DNA from 4 places in the Paenibacillus sp. p3-SID867 genome. Region 1 is predicted to be linked to each of the others. Evidence: riboswitches for the same ligand, from Rfam matches in the RefSeq annotation. Region 1 holds a riboswitch; each other region holds the start of a gene.
What was found. A riboswitch is a leader RNA that binds a small molecule or an ion and turns the genes downstream of it on or off. The one in region 1 is predicted to bind cyclic di-AMP.

Region 1 (5,560 bases):
TAAGGTTGCCTAAACCCATCAAGAGCGGGGAGAGTGTTACCATTCATTTGGAGTTCGAGGTGGAGCTTCCCAAAATATTTGCCCGCATGGGAACCACCGAGAATTTTATTATGGCTGGCCAATGGTTTCCGAAAATTTCGGTCTATGAACCGACCGGTCTTCGCGGAAGAGCAGAGGAAGGCTGGAATCTTCATCAATACCACGGCAACTCCGAATTCTATTCCAACTTCGGCATTTACAGCGTTCGCATTCGAGTGCCCGAAAATTACATTGTCGCCGCGACCGGATTCCCTACCAAGCCTGCCCAAAAATCAAACGGGGAAAAAATTTATCAGTTTTACGCGGATGACGTGCATGATTTTGCCTGGTCGGCATCGCCAAACTTTGTCACGGCAGAAGAAGCATTCTCCGCACCTGGCGTACCTGGCGTCCGCATCAAGCTGTATCTCGATCCAGCCCATAAAGACTTAAAGGAGCGTTACTTTGATGCCGCCAAGTCGGCACTCGCTTCGTTTGGAAAATGGTACGGAACCTATCCGTATTCCACGTTGTCCATCGTCGTACCGCCTGAATCGGGCAACGGTGCAGGCGGCATGGAATACCCGACGCTGGTCACAGCCTTCGGTGCCAAGAACGATTCGCCGGGATATGAACTGGAGCGGACCGTTATTCATGAGATCGCCCATCAATATTTTTACGGAATGATTGCAAGTAACGAATTTGAGGAAGCGTGGCTGGACGAGGCCTTTGCGACCTATGCAGAAGAACGAGTGATGGAAAAAGAATACGGGATTACCTCCAATACGGCGGCTCAGGGAGCATCCATTACTTCCCCTGCACCGCTGAAGATGGAATCCTGGAAATACAGCTCTCACGAAAACTACGCACTGAATGTTTATACGAGGGGCAAGCTGGTGCTGCAAGGCATCGAACGGCAGGTCGGTCCACAGATGATGGGCAAGATTATGCATACCTATGCCCAGAAATACCGTTTCAAGCATCCAACCACATCTGACTTTCAGAAAGTCGTCGAGCAAGTAAGCCAAACGTCCTGGCAGTCGTATTTTGACCAATATGTATATGGAAGCCAGATGGCGGATGTCGCCATCGACGTGATCAAAACCAAAAATAAAGGCACGGCTGAAAATCCTCGGTATGAGTCCACGGTTCAGATTACGAGCAAGGACGGGGATATCACCGATGTGCCGATCGTGTTCGCCTTTGAGGACGGCAAAACGGTGGAACGAACCTGGAGCGGCAAAGACGGAAAAGTTGCTTACACCCTGGAGTACAGCTCTCCGCTCGCCTGGGCCATGGTTGATCCGAAGTACTCCATCGTCCTGGAGAATAAACACATTAATAACTATATGAAGGCAGGAATGGATCCGACGGTGGTTACACGCTGGAATCTCAGTATTACCAAGCTTGTGGAGACGCTGTTCGGCAGCCTGTCATGGTGAGGGGGGAGCACATGAAAAGTTACGCAGGCCAAGGGTGGATCAGTGTTAAAGACCAGCTATACGTCTTGATTCTGCTCTTCTTATACCGTTTGCTGTGGGGATATTGCCTGTACCGACTCGTAAAATCGGCAGTCGTCCCCCTTCTAATGCGATATCCGGATGCCGCTCCTAACGAGCTCAGCCGTCTTTTATTCTTCTACGAGGGCGAGATGAGCCTGTCCTTGAGCAGCACAGTACACACCTACGGATGGCTTCTGGCCGGTTTGCTTCTGATCCGGATGGTCCTCACCCCGCTCATTCGGGCCGGCATCTTCTACAACCTTCACCAGGAAGCCAAGGGCGAGCGCGGTTTATTCTTCTTCACTGGCATGCGGAAACTGTGGAAACCCGTAACGCTATTCTATCTGGTTGAGCTTATTCTCACCTTCGCGCCCGGTTACTGGATTCTGCCCAAAATCCTCCCGATTCTGCTGAATGGAATTCAGGAGCCTGTACTGCTGCTTCATGCACTGCCCTATGCAGCTGGCTGGTTCTTGTACGCCTATCTGATCCGCCTGTTTTTGCTCTATATGCAATTTGGCCGTACCGGCGATTCCAGCATGATCAGCTCTATCCATGCGCTCTTCCGCCGCTTGGGCACAGCAATGCTGTTATCCATCACCATCGGCGGATCCGCCTGTGTCATTCTGCTGCTCCTGAGCTCGGCCTCGCTCTTCTGGGCCGGGTTGATCGGCTTAATTATTCAGCAGGCCTCTTATTTCCTGAATGGACTTTTCCAAATTTGGGCAATGTCCGCTCAATATCATTTGTGGAGAGATTCCTGCTCACAGCATCCTTAATGGTTACAATTTGGCACCTAAAATAATGAAACACGCTCGCGAATAAGCTGTAATCAGAAGCGACACGTTTCTATCCCGCGCTAGATTTTACAGAGAATAAGAGTTCATTTATCCTTAATATTACAAATTTCTGAACGCCATATTACAAAAAAACCTGTTCCCTTAAGATGGGGACAGGTTTTTTTGTTTAAAAATAATGTTTCCTCGTTTGCCAAATTGTTAATACTCTGCTAAAATAACGAATATGTTAGTAACAACTTTGTCATCTTTACTGTAACTTTTATGTTGGAACGTCAAACGTCAATGAATGGGTTCATCAACATTTTAAGGAGCCGAATTCCCATAACGATATGGGAAGCGGGGGATCCGTTTTGGGTGAATTGATCTCGCAAGAGAGGGATCATAGGGGACCTTCAACCGAACCCTTAAGCTAACCTCGCAGGCAATGGAAGGAGCTTTTGTTTTGAAAAAGAAGTTAACGGCTGTTTCTCTAGGCCTCGCACTCGCACTCACATTAGGGACCGGAAGCGCTTTCGCCGATTCCAAATTAAATACTGCAATCAAACCAGCCATTGGTGTTTCTTACAAAACAGGTGGAACTACAACGAATGGATTTGACTGCTCCGGATTCACCAGCTATGTTTACAAGAAGCTTGGTCTTAGCCTGCCCCGTACGTCTGCAGCTCAATACAAAGTAGGTACGGCCGTATCCAAGAGCAAACTGAAAGCTGGCGATCTCGTGTTCTTCAACACATCCGGTAGAGGTGTATCTCATGTGGGTATTTATGTCGGGAGCGGCAAATTCGCTCATTCTTCATCTTCGCGCGGTGTCATTATCAGTCCTCTGAGCCAGAGCTATTACGCCAACCGATATGTAGGCGCTAAGAGAATTATGAGTCAGAATACGTACAAATCTGTAGCTGTGAACTACAATTAATGTTGGAACTTAATTGACTTACTCTTACAAGAAAGCCCTGGGTTTATGAGATTGTGCCGATCTCATCCAGCGGCTTTTTTCTTTTGTTGATTGTGTGTATACCTTTATAACGTTCAGCACAGCAAAAAAGTTCCCGCTTTTTCGAAAAAAAATGAAATTTATTATACAAGTTCACTTCAGTTCCACTTCGCTTCGCCATGTCTTCACATCATCTATCCTTTATTTACCCTTCTCTCTCGTCATTAAACACCCATTTTGGAAAAATATTGATTTTCCTTGGTGCTTCGACAGTTAATGCTATTGAAAAATAGCGAAATCCATCAAGAAATAATTGCCAATCTCGCTTGCGGTCTGATAGAATGGAGCAGTAACAACTTTGTCATTAATGTAAGTGCTTTAATATATAGATTGCTATGCCTCCCGGCAACGAAAAGGAGCTTTCCATGCTGAAGAAAACATTATCGACAGCAGCCCTAAGTATCACGCTGTTGTTCACTTTGGGCGTTGGCAGCGTGTTTGCTAATGGTGCGCTGGATCAGGAAATCGATAAGGTTCTAGGTACAAGATACAGCTACGGTGGTACAACCACGAGCGGATTTGACTGTTCCGGCTTCACCATGTACGTTTACGCTAAACTCGGTCTAAAGCTCCCGCATCAATCCGGCTCTCAATTCGACATGGGGACAAGCGTGTCCCGTAAGGAGCTGCGCGCTGGCGATTTGGTGTTCTTTAACACATCGGGCCAGGGCATCTCCCACGTCGGCATTTATGTCGGCGATGGCAAATTCGCCCATGCTTCCTCCAACCGCGGCGTGGTTATCAACCGCCTGGCAGAGGATTACTACGATCAGCGATACGTCGGTGCAAAGCGTATCATGAGCGATGATAAGTATGAAGAGTCGGTCGGTGAATCATCCTAAGCTGTAGAGGCTAATCTTCCCTATACATACTGCTTGCCCGTTAAAGGAGCCCTTACCTCTCTTTTGCGGGCTTTTTTGATGCGACTTGGATGTTCGTAATATGATTATTATTTTATGCAGACGATAGGAGGACTTCGCAAATGGATGCCACACCGATTACATTTCACACCGTAGTCATGCGTGAAGAGCACGCCGAAGAAATATGCGCTTGGGCCTACCCTCCTCCCTATAATATCTATGGCTTTCTTCCCTGGGAGCAGATGAAAGGGCTTGAGGTGGAGTTTGGCGATCCGGACATTCGCCAGAGACAGTACCTCTCGGTACTGGATGAGCGGGAGGCCCTCTGGGGATTTGCCCAGCTGTTTCCGATGCATGAGGTTACACGAATCGGACTTGGCATGCGTCCTGATTGGTGCGGGCGTGGAATGGGTAAACGATTTATGCAGACGATTGTCCGGGAAGCCAGACGGAGGCGGCCTGCCGACGAAATTGACCTTGAGGTAATGACCTGGAATGAGCGAGCAATCCGCGCTTATCAAAGGTCAGGCTTTCACATCACCGATACGTATGAGCGGCTTACGCCAACGGGCAATGCCCTTTTCCACTGTATGGTGTATGAGCCCCCGACAAATGAGGAATAGTAATCTTTGTCTATATGAAAAAGCACAATTTTGTGTACTTTTTATGAAGCCGCGCCGTATAGTTGCTTTTTTTGTCACAACTGGCTATGCTGTCTATGGATGTTGGTTTATAATGGAGACAAGTGCAAAAGTGCAGTATACATAGAAGGGACGATATGACGATGCAAAAATGGATCATGAGCGGATTGTTCTTCGTCGCATGTGCGTTGGCTATCGCGCTGATGTTTACGCTCCCAGGTAAGGAACAGGTAGCTCAGGAAGAGAAGCCGACCATGCCGGAAGTGACTCTCGATGCAGCCGCAGCGGAAGCCACACTGAAAGCAAGCTGCATTAGCTGTCACGGCGACCAACTTCAAGGCGGCGCTGGACCGGCTTTGAATCAAGTAGGCGGACACATGGATGCGGACGCGATCTTCAACGTTGTAACCAAAGGTCGTAAGGGAATGCCTTCCTTTAAAGACCAACTTAAACCTGAAGAAATCGCAAACATCGCGCTGTACCTTGCTGAGAAAAAATAAATCAGCTTATACGCAAAACACGCTTGCACCTGGAGTTGTTCCCGGTGCAAGCGTGTTTTTTTACATATTCGGGACCTCTAAAGGGACTCATGGTCTCCCCTTCTATTGTCCCGCCTTGCCATCCTTCGAACGACTCTTCTCATAGGCTTCGTTAAACTGCTGCGCTTCCTTAATATCCACAGCCGTAATGCCACCGTCGTCCCAAGAAGTGAGACGAAGTGTAACGACTTTATAATCTATGGTGA
Region 2 (5,560 bases), on a different contig from region 1:
GAAGTCATCCGGCGGCGGTACGAGCGCGTCTTGAAGGAGAATTTGCCGCTTCCCGATCTGATTGTGGTCGATGGAGGGAAGGGGCAGATTTCCGCCGCCATCGATGTGCTTGAGAATGAGCTGGGGCTGTTTATCCCGGTCTGTGGGCTTGTGAAGGATGCCAAGCATAAAACAGCGCAGCTCATGGTCGGAGACCCGCCGGAGCCGGTTACGCTTCCCCGGGACAGCCAGGAGTTCTATTTGCTGCAGCGCATTCAGGATGAGGTTCACCGGTTTGCGATTTCCTTCCACCGCGAACAGCGCGGCAAATCGATGGTATCCTCCAAGCTGGATTCCATTCCGGGCATTGGAGAGAAGCGCCGCAAGCTGCTGTTAAAGCATTTTGGCTCAGTCAAAAAAATAAAAGAGGCTTCAGTCGAAGACTTCAAGCCCCTTTCAATCGGTGAGAAATTAGCAACGGAAATTCTTAATGCACTTCGTGAGGAGGAGTCGTGACATACGGCTTCTCTTTTTTTGTTGGATTGAAACGGTAAATCGCAAAGGCGACCATCGCCGGAAGCACCATGTAGAACGCACCCATCAGCAAGTTGCTGGTATCCTTGAGCAGGATCAGGCTAATGCCCATCAAGATGCTATTAAAGATGACGTGGGAGAACATGGCCGCCAAATACCCGTATTTCAAAAAGATGTAGCTGAACAGCAAGCCGATGATAACCAGTTCAATGGGCCGGGAAATAACAGGGTATATCGGATAGAGTGTATGCCCGAGCGCCCAAATGATCGAAGTGATCAAACTGGCCACGAACGTATTGCGGACGATCTTTTTCAGCATTTTGATGCCGAACAGCCGATAGACGGCCTCCTCGGATATGCCGGCCAGCCAGGCCATCAGCGGAAAGAGCCAAGGATAGAGCATGTTGTAAGGCGACTGTGTGGCATCCGTAGTGGACCATGTATTCAAGGTCAGGCCCAGAACGACAAAGATAATGGATTGGACCCCAAGCAGGATGAAAGCCCACATATACCCCAGCTTCATGCTGTCCAGCACATAATGACCGTATCCGGGTTCTTTGGCGCGCGGCCAAGGATTGAGCCCGTCTTCTTTGAGCCATAGCCCGCTGCCCCCGACAAGGGAGAAGTAGAGCAGAGCTGAGAAGATGAGCGAATAGACCGCATAGAAAATCATCATCCCGAGTATGCCGGTTTGCGACATCCCCTCGGATTTGAAAACGGGAATCAGATTGTACGTATTCAGCATCTGAATGACAAACAGTAGCGCCGATAGGAACAGGCCGCGCTTAAACGACGTGTAGGCTCTGGTCTTCACGCTGTACACAATCGCAAGTATGCCAAGGATGAGGGTGAACAGGCCATACCCTGCGAGCGTCAGCAGCGTGGCATCTTGGGTCTGCTTGTTGACATAGGCGGAATGGGCGGCCGGGACCGAAAAAGATGGCTCATAGGAGCGTAATTTCCCCTGCTCGAAGGTGAAACGGTGCTCCAATCTGGAATCGCCGATCTTGGATTCCGGATCCACATACCGGAGCCGGGGTTCCCCTTCCCGGGTAACCAGCTCCAGTTGCGAAGGATCATAGCCCGCTCGCTGGAGCCAAGGCTCAGCGAGAGCCTGCTTCTCGGCTAATGACATGCCGTCCTCGACGACAAGCAGCATCTGCCTTTGTACATCGCCCTTGTTCAGCTCAATCCGGTCATAGCTGGAGCGGGTGTAATCGTATGAGAAGCCGACGATGCCTGAATTTTGCATGTGCACGTCCACGTTGAGGGCATCGCCGCCCGGCTCGCTGAAGCGAACGCGGTATACGTCATAGGGATATTTGGCTTCATAGGTTTTGTTGTATTCCGAAAGTCTTTTTTCCTTCGCCAGATATCCGTAAAGTTCCGATTTGGATTGATATGTAACCAGCGTGTCATCCGTTTTTGCAGCCGTAAACTGCAAAAACTCCTGAGCAAAGCTTGAAGCCGCTTGCCGAGCCTGCTCCTTGGATATGATATTCGGAGATGCCATCTCGGTAGAATCCGAATTCGTCGACGGAAACACCTGAAATAATAGGAACAGAATCAGGCCGACTGCGGCAGGCGCGATGAGCTGCTTCAGATTGGGTTTCAGCTTCAAGGGCTCTCTTGCACGATTCATGAAATTCCTCCTCTAAGAAAGTTGATACTCCCACTGGTATTCGATATGCCTGATTAAGAACGCATAGAGTCAATATAACATAGTTATGAAAGTCATAAGCAGCTTATCCCAATATCCCGGAATAATGAAACAAATCGATGAAAATGAATGAAAGGTTTCGAAAACGTTAGAGAACCCTATGCTTGTATTCTTGAATATGCCCAATTCGCGCTCTTTTAAAGATTTTTTGGGTGAAAAACGGCATTGGGTTACGTACCGGATTGCGTTATAATCACATCATGCTTCAAGGAACTGAATATTCCAGCCGAATTTCGTACTGAAAATGGGGGAACCATGTAATTGGGGTGAATTTCATTATTCCCAGAATAATGAATAGGGCGACCTGTGAAAATGCCCGAATCCGTCAGCTAACCTCGTAGGCTGCAGCACAGGAACCAGACCGTAAAGGGCACTGCGTTTTCCAGTGTCTTTTTTTCTTGATTTTTTTTAAGAAGGTGACCGATTGAACTCTAAATTGAACTGGCTCAGGTTGTCTCCGCCGCAGATTCTCGTGCTTGGTTTCGCGGCTATTATTTTCATCGGGACGGCGCTGTTAATGCTGCCGATATCCACAAGTACAGGTGAACCGCTGGAATTTATCGATGCCTTGTTCACTTCGACATCGGCAACTTGCGTAACGGGGCTGGTTGTGGTGGATACAGGAACGACATTCAGCTCCTTCGGACAGATCGTGATCATGCTGCTGATTCAGATCGGCGGGCTCGGATTCATGACGATGGCCACTTTGTTTGCCTTGGCTCTCAAAAGGCGCATATCGCTCAAGGATCGCCTCATTCTGCAGGAAGCGATGAATCAGTCCTCGATGGAAGGAATCGTAAGGCTGATTCGCAGAGTGCTCCTGTATTCCCTGATCATCGAGGCCTGCGGTGCCTTGATTCTATCGATCCGCTGGGCGTTTGACATGCCGATCGGCCAAGCGATTTATTATGGTGTTTTTCATGCGGTCACGATGTTTAACAACGCCGGTTTCGATTTGTTTGGCGATTTTCGGAGTTTGACCGGGTATGTCTATGATCCTGTAGTCAACGTTGTCGTGATGTTTTTGATCGTCTCGGGCGGCATCGGTTTTATCGTATTATCCGATCTGATTGATTTCCGGAAACAGCGGAGACTTTCCTTGCACTCCAAAGTAGTGCTCACCATGACGGCTACCTTGCTGCTGGTTGGATTTATCGTCATTCTTATTTTTGAATTCACCAATCCGAGGACGCTCGGCTCCCTGAATTGGGGCGGAAAATTCTTCGGCGCATTATTCCAATCCGTAACGCCGCGTACAGCTGGCGCGAATACTATAGATATTACGGGGCTTAGACAGGCCACGCAATTTTTTATCGTTATTCTGATGTTTATCGGAGCATCCCCAGGGTCAACCGGGGGTGGTATCAAAACAACAACCTTCACCATTATGGTGGGGGCGGTCATCGCCATGATGCGCGGGCGTGAGGACATCGTCATGTTCCGTTATCGCCTGGCCCAGGAGCGGGTGCTGAAGGCACTGACCATTGCATTACTGGCACTGCTGCTCGTTCTAACCGTATCGATGATTCTGTCGACGACAGAGGAAGGGGACTTCCTGGAGATTCTATTCGAAACGACGTCCGCCTTCGGTACGGTGGGTCTATCCATGGGCTTAACGCCTGATCTGACAGTGTTCGGGAAGGTTTTGATCAGCATTACGATGTTTGCAGGGCGGTTGGGGCCTTTGACGCTTGCTTATGCACTGGGGCCGAAAAAGGGTAAAGAATTATATCGTCATCCGGAAGGCAAAATGATTATTGGATAAGGAGTACTGGAGAGACATGAAACCAAAGCAATTTGCAATCATCGGTTTGGGACGATTTGGCGCCAGCCTGGCGCTTGAGCTGATGGAACAGGGATATGAGGTGCTCGGCATCGACCGAAATGAAGAGGTTGTCGAGGATATGAGCGAGCTGCTGACACACACGGTGGTAGCGGATGCTACCGATGAAGAGGTGCTTAAATCGCTCGGTATCCGTAACTTCGATTGCGGCATTGTTGCGATCGGAAACGATATTCAGATGAGCATCTTATCCGCCATCTTGTTGAAAGAGCTTGGTGTCACCATGGTCGTTGCCAAGGCGATTTCGGTGCTGCACGGCCGGGCGCTGGAGAAACTGGGCGTGGACCGGGTGATCTTTCCGGAACGGGATATGGGGATCCGGGTAGCTCACCAGCTGGTCACGCCCAATCTGCTTGACTATATTGAATTATCCAAGGACTATCTGATTGTGGAGATGACGGTCACGGACTGCATGGACGGAAAAACGCTTAGCGAGCTCAATACGAGAGTTCGTTACGGTGTCAGCGTGGTGGCCCTGAATAAACAATCCGGCATCATCGTAGCGCCGACAGCCATGGACGTGGTGAACTCCGGCGACATTATGGTCGTTATCGGTTCGAATGATAATGTGGATCGCTTTGAGTCTGAGGTCGTGAATATGCTCGAAAAATAAATATAGAAGAAAAAAACCTGACGGTCATGCATATCGTCAGGTTTTCTTGGTTTTATCCTCCTCCAGCTTACGGAACAGAATTTCCGTTTCGTCAATCCAGCGGCTGGCTGCCTTGCTTAAATCCGAGGCTTGGCCGTAGATCAGCGAAGTCGTCCGCCGGGTTTCGATGAGTGCCGGAATATGAATGTCGACAAGCCCGTTATCGGATAGCAGCTGCGGCCTGAGATAGGATTTGGGCAGAAGTGCGGCCGCCTTGCAGGTCGGGATGAGCCTGACGATCGCTTCGAAGGAGTCGATCTCCATCCGGATATCCGGCATAATGCCCCAGCGGTGGAACAGGTCATCTGTCAGCTTGCGGTACCAGGTTCCAGTCGAGAAAATGATCATCGGCAAGCCTTGGAGCTGCTCGATTCCAACATCGTCGAGCTCCGCCAGCGGGTGTGAAGATGGGATGACAAGCTCCAGATGGTCATCAAACAACGGGATGCAGTTTAATCCGGGCTGGTTGATGGAGGAGGCGACAATGCCGACATCGACGCGTTTATCTCTTACATAAGAAACGATTTCATGGGTCTTGCCGGTAATCAGCTTGATTTCGGCCGCGGGATGTCGCTCCATGAATGCGTTAACGAGCGGGGGCAAGGTCGTCTGAAGGGTGGTCAGGCTGGCCCCCAAGTTGATCGAGATCTGATCCCCCTCCCGGTAATGGGCCAACGTTTGCATGAATTTGATCTGCTGCTGCCGCTGCTCCAGGGCAAAGGTGTAGACAATCTGTCCGATGGAGGTAAGCTCCAGCCGTTTGCCCCGGCGGTTGAACAGCTGCAGCCCGAGCTGGTCCTCCAGCTTGGCTATTTTCCGGGACAGGGCCGGC
Region 3 (5,560 bases), on a different contig from region 1:
ATACGGCATAAACACGGAGTGACTTAGATCCACGCCGGCACCCTGGCGCTTGAAGGAGTTGCCGGTTACCGCCAGCGATCCGAGCGACATGCCATGAAAGGCATTCGTGAAGCACAGAACGGTGCTGCGCCCTGTCACTTTACGGGCGATTTTGAGCGCGGCCTCTACGGCATTCGTTCCGGTCGGACCGGGAAACATCACTTTGTGATCCCACCCGCGCGGCTTCAGGATGACCTCCTGAAATCGGGTCAGAAACGTTTCCTTCGCACCCGTAGCCATATCCAGGCTATGCGTGACGCCATCCTTCAGGATGTAGTCGACTACCTTCTCGCGAATCTTCTCATTGTTATGTCCGTAATTCAAAGCCCCGGCTCCCGCAAAAAAATCAATGTATTCATTCCCCTGCGTATCCCACAGCTTCGCATTTCGGGCCTTGTCAAAAACCGTCTGAAAGCTCCGGCAATAACTTCTTACTTCCGATTCCAGCTTGTTAAACACAGTAAGCTTCGGTTTCTCCATGACTTGGTTGTCCATAGTTCCCTCCATTTGTTTAAATGTCATTGAAAAAGGGGCCAATCACGAATAACGGCTCATCTTCATGGGACGTTCCATCGGGGAACATCTCTGCTCCATAACCTACGGTTACGGTGCTGGGAATGGATTTCTCCTCGGCATAACCGAGAAACAAACGACGGGACGCCATGTTACTCGGCGATACCGTAGCTTCAATGTAACGGACGCCATGGCATGCCTTCTGATTCATCAGATTTGTCAGCATTGCCTTTGCAACGCCTTGCCTCCGATGCGAATTAGCAACGGCCACTTGCCATACGAACAGCGTCTCCGGATTGCGAGGAGAACGGAAGGCGGAAATAAAACCGATGATATCTCCTTCATGCTCGGCAATCATGCAGGTATCATGGAAGTAATCTCCAAGCAGCATGTAGCAATAGGGGGAGTTCAGATCAAGCGATCCGGTGTCGCGTATAAGCTCCCACACCCGGGTACCATCCCGGGCTTTCGGTCTTCGGTAAACAATTTCGGTATCGGTATCAACAGCCATTCTATACAATCACCTCTCTCCAGAACTAATTTCCGTTGGAACGGAATCGCTGCAGGAAGCTCTGCAGCCGCTCGCTCTGGGGATTATCGAATATCTCCTCCGGCGTGCCCTGCTCAACGATCCTTCCCTCGGCTCCGAAGATGACGCGGTCCGCGATTTCCTTCGCAAAATCCATCTCATGCGTAATCAGCATCATGGCCATTTCGCCTTCCTCCGCGATTTCCCGGATGACCTCCAGCACTTCGCCGACCAGCTCGGGATCCAGCGCCGAGGTCACCTCGTCAAACACCATAACCTTTGGCCGCATGACCAGCGCTCTGGCGATGGCAACCCGCTGCTTCTGGCCCCCGGACAGATTGGACGGGTACATCTTCAATTTGTCGGCCAAACCGACCTTACTGAGCATGGAGACGGCCCGCTCCTCCGCCTCCTCCTTGGATAAACCCAGCACTTTGCGTGGGGCCTCCGTCACATTGCGAAGCACGTTCATGTGCGGGAACAGATTGAAATGCTGGAAGACCATGCCGACATTGCAGCGCATCCGGTGCAAATGCTTTTCATTGGCCCGAACCAGCTTGCCCTTCTCTTCCATATGCCAGAGCAGCTCACCATCAACCTCGATGGTTCCCTCGGTCGGTTCTTCCAGCGTCATCAGCATCCGGCCCATCGTTGTTTTGCCTGATCCGCTCGGACCGATCACAGCCACCTTTTCTCCAGGCTGCATCTCCAGATCAATGCCTTTAAGCACCTGTAGATCACCAAACGACTTGGTCACGCCGGTATATTTCACAATCGGCTTTGTACCCGTAGCGATATCGGGATTTCCCTCCTGCTGCGGCACCTTCGACGCTTCCGCTTGCTCATCGATCACAACGGCATTCAATTGATTCCCTCCTTTTATTTTCCACGCTGCAGATTCATGCGTTTTTCCAGCCTTTGCACAAGCAATGAGGCGATATAACTGATGATCAGGAACAGAATCCCGACCATCGTATACGGTTCAAATGCACGAAACGACTGCGACACGATATTTTTGGCCGTCAGCATCATCTCCACAAGCGTTATGGCGCATAGAATCGGCGTCTCTTTAAACATAACAATCAAATAATTACCCAGTACCGGAATGATCGGCGGCACCGCTTGCGGCAGGATAATACTTCGCCAGGTTTGGGCTTTCGTGTAATTCAGTGCTGTGGCAGCCTCCCATTGTCCCTTCGGCACTCCCTCGATTCCGGATCGGTACACCTCGGACAGATATGTGCTGTAATGCAGCCCGAGACCGATCACCCCGGCATAGAAGGCCGGAATGGAAATTCCGGTAAGAAGCGGCAGACTGTAATACAGGAAGAAGACCTGCACCAGCAGCGGTGTATTGCGAATAAATTCGATCATTCCCTTGGTTATTAATGACAGCACCTTAAATCGGCTCCGCGCTGCAAAAGCAAGGAGCAAGCCGATGACCAATGCCACCGCGAAAGCGCAGATCGTCACCCATACTGTCATTTTTAATGCACTCAAGAGCTGGGGCAGGATATCCCATACATAGTTCCAATCCCACATGACTATAACCTCCCCGCTGTCCATTTACGCTCCAGCAGTCGAACTGCCAGCGAAACAAGCGTAGCAATGACAAAATACATGAGGAGCAGCAGCACCAGAATCTCGGTCGTCCAGGAGATGTAATTATTGCGGAGCACCATCGCCTGATACGTTAAATCCGCCATCGTGATGAAATAAACCAGTGAGGTGGATTTGATGAGCTCCACAAGCTGATTCCCGAAGGGGGGAAGCATTCGCAGGGACGCTTGAGGCAATATGACATTCCACAGTCTTTGCCAAGGCTTCAGATTAAGCGCTACAGCGGCTTCCCATTGTCCTTTCGGAACGGCCAACACGGCGCTGCGAACGATTTCCGAGCCGTATGCGCCGAAGTTCAGCCCGATCGCGAGGATCGCAGCCAGCATTTTCGGAAGCTCGACGCCGATGAACGGAAGGGCGAAATACAACCAGAACAGCTGCACCAGCAAGGAGGTCCCCCGAAAGACTTCCACGTACACGGCTGTCAACGTGCGAATGATCCACAGCTTCGACAGTCGGCATAACCCGGCTGCAAAGGACATCACGACCGCAAGAATGGCTGAAAAGAAAGCAACTACAATCGTGATCTCCGCCCCTTTCAGCAGCGTAGGGAGAAAATCAATCCACGAATTCGGCATGCTACTCCCCGCAAAGGGCAGCGGCCGTCATCTCGCCCGGGAGCTCTTCTTCTGTGAACCCGAACTTCTGCAAAATTTCCAGCAGCTCGCCCGACTCCTTCATTTTTTGAAGCTCCGCATTATAAGCCTCCTGGAACTCGGTATCCGCTTGGCGGAAAGCCGTAGCTCCATAACCGCGAACGCTTTCGCCGTCGATGACCGGCTGCTCGAAATCAGCCACGCGTTCGATGCTGTCGTCGCTGGCCGAATCCAGCATCGCCTGCAGGGACGGCCCCGTCATGGTAATTGCATGCACCCGGTCTGCCTGAAGAGCGCTAATGGCCGAGGCCTGATCGGGAACCTGCACAATCCGGTCCGCAGGAATGCCGGACTTTTCCATATAGCCGATTTCGACCGCACCGGTCATAACGGCGACCTTAGCTTGGTCATGATTGGCAATATCCTCATAACTTCCGAGTCCCAGCGGATTCCCTTGCTTCACCGCAATGGCTTCCCCGATGCTGTACTCCGGATTAGCAAATAATACGGCAGAACAGCGATCCGGATTAATGAACATGCCTGCGGTAATTAGATCAAACCGCTCGGCCTGCAGTCCGGCAACCAGCGATCCGAATTCCGTAAGCTCTCCCCTCATTTCCTTGATGCCAAGCCGCTCCAGAATAACCCTCGCAATTTCAACCGCTTCTCCTGTCAGCTCCCCGTTGGCCTCTTTATAGGCATAAGGCTTCTCATTCGCAAATCCCACGGTGATATACCCCTGCTCAATGGCTTGCTCCAATGTACTCCCTTTGTCACCGCAAGCCGCAAGCGACACCCCCATAATCAATGACAACATCAGTACAACCACTCTTTTCAAAACTTTCCACAACCTTTCATTATGACTTTGGTATGCTTAAAAATGGCATGTTGAAATTACCCATGTTAACACATATGTTAACTAGGATTTAACCTATTCAGATACCTTGCATGGGCCGGACCTTCAGGGAAGATGATTCATCCATCTCCTTCCACGCTTAAACCCAATGCCATCTGATCGATTTAATTGCTTTTGGTTAAACATTTGCAGGCCTTGCCCCTCCTCTTTAGCAGAATACAAAAAGACCACCAAACAGGGGATTTAGACATAGCTCCGCCAGCAGGGGGTCAAAAAATAGAGAAAAGGCCCCTAAAGAGAATTAAGGGCCTTTGTTATGAACATCCATTATGTATGCAAGACCCATCCACTGCTGACGAGGTTAGCTGACGGACTCGGGTAAGATGGTACCCTACACTCGTGATTCCAAGTGACTCGCCCCTGGTGAAACTGGTTCCCCCGCTTTCCGGAAAATGTATGCCGGAAACTAAGCGTGTGTCCATGATAAAGGGAACTTCAGGAAAAGTCAAACCCCTTTAACCGCTTTTTCTGGAAATTCAGAGGCGGAAATGCCGTTCTTCCAGGGCCTATGACAAGCATGAAAAATGCCTCATTCAAGCCTCTTCCCCAACGATACAGGAATTTTATCCCAGCCTCATTTTTCGCTATATAGCAGGCATTTGACATGCCTCCCTTACTCATTCATATGGTGGATCGTTTATGCCATGAATTACATTCGGATTGTGAAAGCTTTCCCCACACATTTACGGCGCAAATTTTTTTTTGAAACGCTGCGTTACAGAGCCTATGAATATCGTAGGGAGATCCGAAATTCATCCTATAGTTTTGCTATTCGTCAATAGATGAATGCCTCCGGGGCTAGCGTACATTCTGGAAATTATAGGTGTTTATCTATCATTTATGCGCTATTAACCCATGCCGTACCGAGAGTATTTGCGTAGTATAGAACAAATCTAAAGGAGGTGCTTCATTTGGAACGTTCTTCTAGAAAGAGAAAATTGTGTGCTCTTAAAAAAATAGAGAAAAAAGTCATTCATGCGAAGAAAAAGCATTGCCCGTCTCATGGTCATGGTGATCATAAAGGCCATGGCGGTGGCATGAAAAAGCGTCGATGCCCAAGAGCTATCCGTGGACCTGTAGGTCCTCAGGGTCCGATCGGACCGGTTGGACCGGTCGGACCTATCGGGCCTGTGGGACCTGCCGGACCGACAACCGGTATTGCAGGACCTGCTGGACCTGCTGGACCAGTCGGGCCTGTCGGACCTGTTGGACCTGTCGGACCTGCGGGACCTACTGGAGCTACTGGAGCTACTGGGGCAACAGGGGCTACAGGAGCAGCCGCAGGAGGAGCCATCATCCCATTCGCATCCGGCATACCGCTTGCTCTGACCACCGTTTTAGGCGGAT
Region 4 (5,560 bases), on a different contig from region 1:
ATTTTCATTTCCATGTTCATGAGAATGTCCGTGATCATCTCCATGACCGTGACTGTCCTCTGAATGTAATGCCCCTGCTGCAGATTTGTTCTTTTCAATCACTCGGATATGAGGCTCTAGTGTTTTCACTTTCTCCTTGGCTTTCGATACAATGTTTTCAACCTGTCCGTTTGCTGTTTCCATCGTTAGTGTCTTCGTTACAAAATTAACGGAACAGGAACTTACACCTTCAATTTTCTTAACACCATTTTCGATCTTCATTGCACAGTTAGCACAATCCAGTCCTTCTAATATCAACTCTTTTTTAACCCTTTGTTGTTGAGCTTCCATCGTATGTTCTCCTTTCCACCAACCTTGCCGTACACACATGAACAATTATTCATATGTTATTTAAACTCATTATATTCAAATGAAAAGTTAGTTGTCAATTATTTCGTACATTCTCCGCTACATTAGGTGAAGACTTCTAAACACAACAAAAACAGCACCAGCAGCTGACTGCGGGTGCTTTCATGTTATTCTCCATGCATTGTATGTTGTAGGGTTTGTGTAAAAATTTGCTCGATGTGTGTATCATCCAATGAATAAAACACCGTCTTGCCCACTTTACGACGTTTTACGATCCTCATATTACGAAGGTATCGCAGTTGATGCGAGATCGCTGACTGCCCCATCTCGAGTAATACAGAAAGATCATGGACACATAATTCTTTCTGCAATAAAGCATTGATCAATTTAACCCGAGTAGGATCACTGAAGGCTTTAAACCAGTCTGCCACTTGAACAGCTGCATGTTCATCAATCATTCCGGCCCTAACTTGTTTTAAATCAGCCTCAGACCCAAAGCATGATGTGTCACAATCTTCAATCAAGGGATCCTTCTGCTCCATTTTCGTAATCACCATCCTATTTACCATTACCACTTATTTTATAGCAAAGGCACAAAAAACGAAAGGATTACGATTAACAAACCGAATTTTGTCAGAAGAAAGTGTCCCGAACTACTACTCCTACCCTGTTTTTATTCTCTCAGCAGATGATCAACAATACGCTTAGCATCATATTTCACCCATCCAAGCAGTGCTGACCCTCTTGATGTTTGCCACGGTAATCCAACAAAGTAGAGTCCTTTTACAACGGATACACCTTCCATATGATCGATATGTCCATCTTTAAATGCCGCTTTTATGTCTATCCAGTGATCATCACGTTTAAAACCTGTAGCCCAGATAATGTTGTCGATATGTATAGGAGTTCCTTCGTTCTGAAAATATAACTTTTGATCCACTATCTTTTCCGTCCTTGCATGGAGTTTTATCCTTCCTTGTTGAATGAGCAGCTTTAACTCCTTTCCATATATCTGTTCTGGCATTGCGTGCAACCATTTACCTAACATACTTTTGCGGTTTGCTGTTAGAAAGCCCACCTTGTCAAAATACCAAAAAATACTCTTGCCGAAAATATGTAACGGTTTATATTGGATCTCACTGCTTGCGGACAAATGCACTTCAAAATCATCTGCCAATTCACTGGAAATTTGGGCCCCGGAGTTTCCTGCACCTACAACACAAACAACCCCTTCTTTAAGTTGGTTCTTATTTCGATATTCAGAAGAATGTAATTGTATAACTGCATCTCCTACCTTATCATGAAAGGAAGGTACAAGTGGCTTCTGAAAAGGACCGGTGGCTACTATAACCTTTTTTGATCTAAATGTACCCTCCGATGTGGAGACTTCAAAGATACCATTGTTCATGGTTAATGATGTAACTTGTGTATTACTTTGAATAGGAAGCTCTAAACGATTCGCATAATCTTTCAAATAATCTGCAACCTCATTTTTATGTGGTAAACCCTGAGGATCACCTTGAAAGGGAACACTTGGTAGACTATTATACATTCTTGGCGTAAACAGATGAAGAGAATCATAGCGATCTCTCCAAGAATCACCAACCTCCTTGTGACCATCAAGGATGAGAAAATCCACAGATTTTTGTTTGAGATAGTAAGCAGCCGCAAGCCCGGCTTGACCTCCACCGATGACTATAACATCTAACATATAAATATCATCCCTCCTTTTAATATTTTTATTTAAAGTATCATATGAGCATTTATTCATCAATAATGAATATCCCAACATTGAGTATCGGCAGAAATGCACATCTTCTAAATAGGCATCAAGTCATTAGTTTTTGTACACTTAAATAATAAGCACCAACGTATGTCTAAGAAGGAAACACGATTGCAAGCCATGAGGGTAACATTGAATTGAAATCATAAAACAAGCCCTTCATAAATGAAGGGCTTGTTCTTTTTAATTATTTCAGTTGTAACTTCCGACCATCATCGTGTAACTTTTTTGACTAATGGTTCTTCTTGCTGTTACATAACGCTGTTTGTAATAGGATTCTGAAAGTTTACTTATCCTTACACCCTTACTGCTGGACGAATGTGCAAATTGACCATTACCAATATAAATTCCAGCATGAGAAATGCCCTTGCCACTCGTATTAAAAAAAACTAAGTCACCCGGTCTCAGATTAGCTTTGGACACTGGAGTGCCTACCTTGGCCTGAGCTTTTGATGTACGTGGTAAATCTAGATTGAATTTATCAAAAATGTACAGAATAAAGCCGGAACAATCGAAACCACTTGAAGTTGTACCTCCCCATTTATAGGGTGTTCCAACGACTTTACTTACTTCAGTAGTCAACTTAGGTTGATTATCCGCAAACGCACTTGCTGCTCCCGAAGATAATATAATGGCAGACCCTAACAACGACAGTAAAATTTTCTTCAAGATTTTTTCTCCCTTCGATGCCTACGGAGTTAGCTGAGGGTTCGGTAGAAGGATCCCTATACTCCCTTTACTACAAGAATAATTCACCCAAAAATGGTTCCCCCGTTTTCAAAACGAAACTCGGCATAATTTATGAATTTTTTGTAACCCTACATAATGTAGTCTATTTATTACCCTTTTGTCAATCTTATCTTTTAATTTCTTTCCCTCCTCCAATAAATGTTGTGATTCGTTCATATTCTCCTATTTAATGGACTTAAATCATTACATTATTCGAAGAATAGCTGGTTTGAACGGTCTAATAAAAAAAACAATATTGTAACAATTTTGCGGAGGATAGAAATTAAAATGGCAGTCGAACCTGGTTCGACTGCCTAAATTGAAATCTTTAAGATTTGTTAGAGACGATTGGATCTGCATATCGTTCAGGATGGTTTCTAAACCTTCGGTATGCAATGAGGCAAATGGCAATTAAAATAATAAAGACACTCAATAACTGCGAGACACGAACTGTACCATAACTCATTTCGCCTTCCTGGAACATAAGCCCCATCGGTGACCAAAGTAATTTCATCAAATCTGCAAGCCAGTTAGAGGCATACCATGCTAAACTGTCGGTACGCAGTCCTTCGATAAAAAACCGCCCGATGGAATACCAAGTGAAATAAGTCAAAAATAACTCACCTGAACGTAGAAAAGGCTGGCGTCTCAACCATAAGAGCAACAACAAACCAACCAAATTCCAAATGGATTCATACAGAAAGGTCGGATGATAATAGATGCCCTCGACATTCATTTGATTGACAATAAAGTTAGGCAAGTGTAGTGTTGTCCTGAGAAAATCCTCAGATACTGGCCCTCCATGAGCTTCTTGATTTATATAATTTCCCCAACGCCCGATCAATTGTCCTATAATTAAACCCGGAGCACATAGATCTGCGATACGCCAAAAATTATAGCCACGTATACGAAAGAAAAAAATCATAGCAACGATCGCTCCGATTAAAGCTCCGTAAATGGCGATTCCACCGTTCCATATTTTGAAAACATCCCAAAAGTTATCGCGGTAATCTTCCCACTTGAATATGACATAGTAAGCTCTAGCCCCGACGATAGCCGATGGCACGCCAACTAGCACCATATCCAAAAAGAACCCTGGATGGATCTGATACCGCTTGCCTTCTTGAATAACGACGATTAGACCAATGAGAGCTGCTACGCTTAAGATAATTCCGTACCAGTATAATTGAATTGGCCCTAATCGAAATGCAATTGGACTAATCGCATCGAACAAACCCTCTCACCTCAATCCCACATCGTTTGTAACCGATGTATTGAGTAGTTCATAATTAATGTTGAAATTACGATTAAACACCCTATATTCACATAAGGAAGGCGATACATGTTGAACAATGATTCTTTTCTTTCACTTCTCAAGCCTAGGATTATCATCTTTAGCTCACTGTTACTGTTTACTATGATTAGCATCGTTTTTCTGACGGATATCTACTTTATTCATTTCAACAAAACCGTTCATATGATAGCACATTATATCAGTCCGTTTATCATTCACTTAATGTTATCCCTTTTTGTGAAGAACAAGGTGTCCTGGTTACTTGGTGCAACGCTGACAACGATTATCTCACTAGTACTGATTCTAGTAGTGGTTTTGGTGTTTTTTTAGCAATTAGTTGCCTGATTTTGGGCTCACGCCAGTCTCAGATCTAGTGAGTACCATTAAGATTGTAATTAAAATAAAGGCTACTAGTGCGAGAAAAGGAATCGTTATAAAACCAAACCAATTAATGTATTGTACATTACACGGCACCCCGTTCGTGCAGGGCTTGATCTCTGCAAATCCAGGGACCTTCTGCTCCAAATAATGAAATAAGGAAACGCATGCTCCAAAAATCGAAAGTGGAAGCACATATTTTTTTATGCTTGTCTCACTGTAAAAGGCAGCAATTCCAAGAATGATACTGAGTGGATACATTAGTATTCTCTGATACCAGCACAATTCGCAAGGAATAAACCCCCTTATCTCGCTAAAATAGAGACTTCCAAGCGTTGCTGTAAGTGCGACAACCCAGGCTAAATATATTGTTTTGTCACGTACTCCCACTACTCGATCCTCTCCCATCTATTCCTTAAGTTGCGCATTGATTAAGGAAGATATCTCCTCATAATCAAACGGGTTCGATACCATAACATTATTGATCATAATCGTGGGTGTTTGTTGTACATTATATTCACGGACTAATTCCTCATCTAAACCAACTTGGTCTTCGATTTGTTTACTTCCCATATCTTCTTTAAGCTTCGCTAGATCGATATTAGGTGTATATTCTTTAGCAAGCTCCAACGCCTTGTCTGGGGTTAGCCATGCGTTATCATGCTGCTCTGTTTCAGGTTGTGCATTAAATACTTCATGATGAAATGTCCAAAATGCTTCAGGGTCTTGCAACCGTATCGCCTCTGCAGCGAGTGCGCCTGTTTTTGATTCTTCACCATGAAAAAGAACATTAATATAGGAAAATGATGCTTTTCCTGTTTCGATAAAGTCCTTCGAGAGTTGTGGCATTATATTCTCTCCCCACGCTTTGCAGGAGGGACATTTATAATCACCAAACTCCACGATTGAAACTTTTGCATTTTTGTCACCTAGGGTAGGCTGGTTTTCCGTGGCCGGTGGGTTGTCAAATACCCCTTCCGAACGATTTGATGGTTGGCTGTTCTGGTTTAACAATACCAAAGCTACCA

Region 2: another riboswitch for cyclic di-AMP. It lies ahead of M4D81_RS21335 (TrkH family potassium uptake protein); the one in region 1 lies ahead of M4D81_RS33490 (C40 family peptidase).
Region 3: another riboswitch for cyclic di-AMP. It lies ahead of ehuB (ectoine/hydroxyectoine ABC transporter substrate-binding protein EhuB); the one in region 1 lies ahead of M4D81_RS33490 (C40 family peptidase).
Region 4: another riboswitch for cyclic di-AMP. It lies ahead of M4D81_RS29090 (C40 family peptidase); the one in region 1 lies ahead of M4D81_RS33490 (C40 family peptidase).

Annotation. Positions count from the first base shown of each region.
Region 1 covers NZ_JAMBDM010000036.1:15,342-20,901, reverse strand. The annotation lists gene M4D81_RS33500 (M1 family metallopeptidase) at 1-1,460, shown strand, start outside; gene M4D81_RS33495 (hypothetical protein) at 1,472-2,299, shown strand; cyclic di-AMP (ydaO/yuaA leader) riboswitch at 2,620-2,759, shown strand; gene M4D81_RS33490 (C40 family peptidase) at 2,763-3,236, shown strand; gene M4D81_RS33485 (C40 family peptidase) at 3,683-4,156, shown strand; gene M4D81_RS33480 (GNAT family N-acetyltransferase) at 4,297-4,797, shown strand; gene M4D81_RS33475 (c-type cytochrome) at 4,959-5,315, shown strand; gene M4D81_RS33470 (4a-hydroxytetrahydrobiopterin dehydratase) at 5,418-5,560, opposite strand, start outside.
Region 2 covers NZ_JAMBDM010000010.1:201,763-207,322, reverse strand. The annotation lists gene uvrC (excinuclease ABC subunit UvrC) at 1-495, shown strand, start outside; gene M4D81_RS21340 (CPBP family intramembrane glutamic endopeptidase) at 467-2,155, opposite strand; cyclic di-AMP (ydaO/yuaA leader) riboswitch at 2,448-2,592, shown strand; gene M4D81_RS21335 (TrkH family potassium uptake protein) at 2,658-3,998, shown strand; gene M4D81_RS21330 (potassium channel family protein) at 4,015-4,689, shown strand; gene M4D81_RS21325 (LysR family transcriptional regulator) at 4,726-5,560, opposite strand, start outside.
Region 3 covers NZ_JAMBDM010000012.1:50,707-56,266, reverse strand. The annotation lists gene ectB (diaminobutyrate--2-oxoglutarate transaminase) at 1-534, opposite strand, end outside; gene ectA (diaminobutyrate acetyltransferase) at 551-1,063, opposite strand; gene ehuA (ectoine/hydroxyectoine ABC transporter ATP-binding protein EhuA) at 1,089-1,946, opposite strand; gene ehuD (ectoine/hydroxyectoine ABC transporter permease subunit EhuD) at 1,961-2,623, opposite strand; gene ehuC (ectoine/hydroxyectoine ABC transporter permease subunit EhuC) at 2,626-3,279, opposite strand; gene ehuB (ectoine/hydroxyectoine ABC transporter substrate-binding protein EhuB) at 3,281-4,114, opposite strand; cyclic di-AMP (ydaO/yuaA leader) riboswitch at 4,491-4,636, opposite strand; gene M4D81_RS34720 (exosporium glycoprotein BclB-related protein) at 5,125-5,560, shown strand, end outside.
Region 4 covers NZ_JAMBDM010000021.1:9,852-15,411, forward strand. The annotation lists gene M4D81_RS29075 (heavy metal translocating P-type ATPase) at 1-369, opposite strand, end outside; gene M4D81_RS29080 (ArsR/SmtB family transcription factor) at 516-890, opposite strand; gene M4D81_RS29085 (flavin-containing monooxygenase) at 1,022-2,059, opposite strand; gene M4D81_RS29090 (C40 family peptidase) at 2,324-2,800, opposite strand; cyclic di-AMP (ydaO/yuaA leader) riboswitch at 2,804-2,936, opposite strand; gene lgt (prolipoprotein diacylglyceryl transferase) at 3,189-4,094, opposite strand; gene M4D81_RS29100 (disulfide oxidoreductase) at 4,488-4,940, opposite strand; gene M4D81_RS29105 (DsbA family protein) at 4,941-5,560, opposite strand, start outside.